Regions from separate parts of the Bacillus sp. JJ664 genome, predicted to be linked through region 2. Evidence: riboswitches for the same ligand, from Rfam matches in the RefSeq annotation. Region 2 holds a riboswitch; the other holds the start of a gene.
What was found. A riboswitch is a leader RNA that binds a small molecule or an ion and turns the genes downstream of it on or off. The one in region 2 is predicted to bind lysine.

Region 1 (2,210 bases), on a different contig from region 2:
AAGACAATATCACCATAAGCAATCCCTGCATTTATCAAATGAAAACCTCCATTACCAATTACTACTTCTATTATATGGTAATATTTCGCTAAAATGTTAAAAACCCCTTTAATCATCAAGTTCCTAGAAAGGTAAATTATGACTAAAGGGGTTTTGATGATTATCCTTCTATAACTACTTCTTCTTGAACGCGATCTAGCTCATACCCTTTGTGTAGAGCATGAACCGCATTTTGTAATTGCGATTTTGGAATAACTGTTGATACTTTAATTTCAGACGTACTTACCATTTTAACCGGGATACTAGCTTCTGCTAAAAATTTAAACATATTTGCAGCAACGCCAGGATTTGAAACCATCCCACTTCCAACAATCGAAACCTTCGCAAGCTCGCTTTCAAAATCAAATGAAACATAACCTAAATATTCTTTTTTAGATTCTAGAATTGTAATTGTTTCTAACATATTTTCTGATTTAATAGAGAATGATAGATTGACTAAATTATCTGAAGTCACGCTTTGGATAATAATGTCTACGTCAATTCCCTCTGTTGCCAATATTGTAAAGATATTTGGTAAAAGATCGACTTGGTTATATAAACCATTTAAAGTCATTCTTGTGACATTTGATTCAAAAGCGATTCCTCTTACGACCGATTGTTGTTCCATTTGATTTTCCTCCCCAATAAACGTACCAATTTCATCATGTTGACTTGATCTTACTTGTATAACTAATCCATAATTTTTTGCAAATTCTACAGCCCTTGGGTGTAGAACAGCTGCACCTAAAGCAGCAAGCTCTAGCATTTCGTCATATGATACATGACTCAATTTAGTTGCTTTTGGCTCAATTCTTGGATCTGTTGTATAAACACCTAAAACATCCGTATAGATGTCACATCTTTCAGCTTGTAATGCTGCGGCTAACGCTACCGCTGTAGTATCAGAACCACCACGACCTAATGTTGTAATTTCATCTTCATTACTTAAGCCCTGGAAACCAGCGACAATGACAATATAACCTTCATTAATCAATCGTTGTATTCTCTCTGTTTGAATAGTTTCAATACGAGCATTTCCATGAATAGATTCTGTATGGATTCCTGCTTGCCAACCAGTTAATGAGATTGCCTTAAATCCTTTAGCCTGAATAGCCATTGCTAATAAAGAAATTGAGACTTGCTCACCAGTTGTTAAAAGCATATCCATTTCACGCTTACTATTTTGTGGACTAATTTGCTGTGCAAGATTAACGAGTTCATCAGTATGATGTCCCATTGCTGAGACAACAGTAACAACACTGTTACCTTCTTTATACGCTTTTGTGACTGTATCAGCTACATGCTGTATGCGCTCGATTGAACCGACTGAAGTCCCTCCAAATTTTTGAACAATAATTCCCATTTTTTCTCATCCTCACCTATTTTTCATAAAAAAGAATACAAAAAAGCGCGTGAAGCAATGTTCACGCGCCTAATTTACAAAAATTGTAATAAAATAGACAAATCATCAACATCTCTTCAATAGCTCCCCGCATTTAGTATGCGACAGTACTACATCTATTAAATGCAGTCCCAACGAAAAGAATTGTGGATTCATTTCATTTCGGCAAAACTTCCTTTCAACTGTCCATAACAACGCCACACGTCTATGACAGTATACTCTTAAGTTTTGCACCTCTATTACGAGAGAAAATATTATATTTTTAACTTAATATAAATTATTTTGAAAATAGTGTCAAGGAATTTTTGTCCTCATTTGGTGTTCATTGACGTCATGCTCCTAGAAGCTATTTAAAAAAATAAGATGAACAATGCTCGATCACTTTCTAAAGTGTTGATAAATTTCTTCCGCAACATTTTTCGGAATTTTTGCTTGGATCAGCTCTTCAATTGTTGCCTCTTTGATTTTTTTAACAGAGCCGAAATGTTTTAATAATGCTTTCTTTCTAGTACCACCAACTCCGGTAATACCATCTAAAGCGGACTGAACCATCGATTTACTGTGAAGCTGACGATAAAATTCAATTGCAAAACGATGAACTTCATCTTGAATTCTTTGTAATAAAAAGAATTCTTGACTCTGTCTGCCTAATTGAACAATTTGAGGTGGTTGTCCTATTAATAACTCAGATGTACGGTGTTTTTCATCTTTTACTAATCCAGCTGTTGGAATAAATAATCCTAACTCATTTTGTAACACGTCTTCAACT
Region 2 (2,210 bases):
ATTCCCTGCTGATAACACAGAAGTTAAAATAACTGCATTCATTACTGATGCTGCAAAAGCTACACCTAATTTTTCAAAAACTAAAGTAAATGGACTGACTGCAACGTCCCCTCTTAATAAATCTGCGTCAGTATAAGGTATTAATAAACCAATAACAAAAATTGCTAATACATAGAATAAAAGGATACGCCAGAAAATTTGTTTAATTGCTTTCGGTACATTTTTCTCTGGATTTTCAGTTTCTCCAGCTGCAACACCAATTAACTCTGTACCTTGGAATGAGAATCCAGCAACGATGAAAATTGATAACACACCTAAAAATCCATTATGGAACGGTGCTCCACCAGCAGTAAAGTTTTTAAATCCAACACTATCTCCACCTAAAATACCAAAAATCATTGCAATCCCTACTACTAAAAAGACAATAACAGTTACGACTTTGATTAAAGAAAACCAAAATTCTGATTCACCGTAGCCTTTAACTGATAATAGGTTTAACCCTAAAATGATGACTAAGAAAATGGCACTCCATAATACAGCAGGAGTATTTGGGAACCAATATTTCATTAACATTGCTGAAGCAACTAATTCAAAAGCTAATGTGATTGCCCAGTTATACCAATAGTTCCAACCCATCGCAAATCCAAATGCTGGATCTACATAACGAGATGCGTACGTACTAAAAGAACCAGATACAGGAAGATATGTAGCCATTTCCCCTAAACTTGTCATTAAGAAATAAACCATTAAACCAATTAAGCAATATGCTAATAAAGCTCCACCTGGTCCAGCTTCACTAATTGAAGCGCCACTTGCTAAAAATAACCCTGTCCCAATAGAACCACCAATTGAAATCATTGTTAAGTGTCTTGCTTTCAGTCCTCTTTTTAAAGAACCATCATTTTGCGGGAGATTTGTTTGTCCCATCTTTGTTGCCTCCTCTTCATTCATGCAATACTATCTTTACGCAGAATTAGGGGCGCAAAAGTGTTGTTTGCTGTGTATTTTACTCAAGAAATTCCTACTTTATGTAGGTTAGAATGCTCTTGAAAACACAAAAAAACACGTGAAGAATGTTCACGTGTTTAAGACTCAGTTTATATGCGTCTAACAGCCAACATCTCTTCAATAGCCCTCCACAAGTAAAAGTAAACTTGTGACAGTCCTACGCTTATTCAGCAATAGGCCCAGCAACAAAATTGAATGGCAACTTTGTTACTTCGGCAGTTTCGCCTTTCATTACTTTTCATAGGTTCCATAAACCTCCAAGTAATAACTCATCAAAACCGCGCCTCTATCCATACGAGATAAAGATCATATTTAATTAAAATTTATAAAATTACTATACCAATCTCATAATCTAGTTGTCAATTACTTTCTGCAAAATTCTACAAGAAACAGTTGAAGAGTCCTTTAGAATTGTCTATACCATTTCCTTTATGATTTCTATTTTCCATTCATAACCTGCCCTACTTCCTGCTTTTTAGTGTTCTTTTTGCTATAATGAAATTGTATTTAAACAAAGGAGGAATTTTGATATGACAGTGTATAAAGCATTAACTCTTGCAGGATCAGATAGTAGTGGTGGCGCAGGTTTACAGGCAGACATAAAAACATTCCAAGAGAGAAATGTTTATGGAATGAGTGCGGTTACCACATTAGTTGCAATGGACCCACATAATCATTGGCACCATCAAGTATTTCCGATTGATATAAGTACAATTGCAGCGCAATTAGAAACAATCGTTGTTGGTGTAGGCATTCAGGCAATGAAAACAGGAATGCTTGGATCAGTGGAAGTTATAGAATTAGCAGCTGAAACAATTAAAAAACATAATATAAATCGTGTAGTAGTTGACCCGGTTATGATTTGCAAAGGGAATGATGAGGCTTTACATCCTGAAACAAATGATGCATTAAGAGATGTTTTAGTTCCTTTATCAACTGTAGTAACACCAAATTTATTTGAGGCAGCACAATTAGCAAATATGGCGCCAATTAAAACAGTTGAACAAATGGAAGAAGCAGCGCGTAAGATTCATGCATTAGGCGCAAAATTCGTACTTGTTAAAGGCGGAAGCAAAATTCAACATGAAAACGCGGTTGATGTTTTATTTGACGGTGAAAAAATAGAAATTTTAGAATCTGATCGAATTGAAACAACATATACACATGGTGCTGGTTGTACATATTCTGCAGCAATCTGTGCT

Region 1: another riboswitch for lysine. It lies ahead of V7056_RS08415 (aspartate kinase); the one in region 2 lies ahead of V7056_RS06325 (amino acid permease).

What each region holds. Positions count from the first base shown of each region.
Region 1 is NZ_JBALMS010000047.1:24,122-26,331, forward strand. Features, by position in the region: gene V7056_RS08410 (DUF4083 family protein) at 1-38, opposite strand, end outside; gene V7056_RS08415 (aspartate kinase) at 161-1,402, opposite strand; lysine riboswitch at 1,515-1,688, opposite strand; gene uvrC (excinuclease ABC subunit UvrC) at 1,820-2,210, opposite strand, start outside.
Region 2 is NZ_JBALMS010000037.1:27,248-29,457, forward strand. Features, by position in the region: gene V7056_RS06325 (amino acid permease) at 1-927, opposite strand, end outside; lysine riboswitch at 1,122-1,305, opposite strand; gene pdxK (pyridoxine/pyridoxal/pyridoxamine kinase) at 1,539-2,210, shown strand, end outside.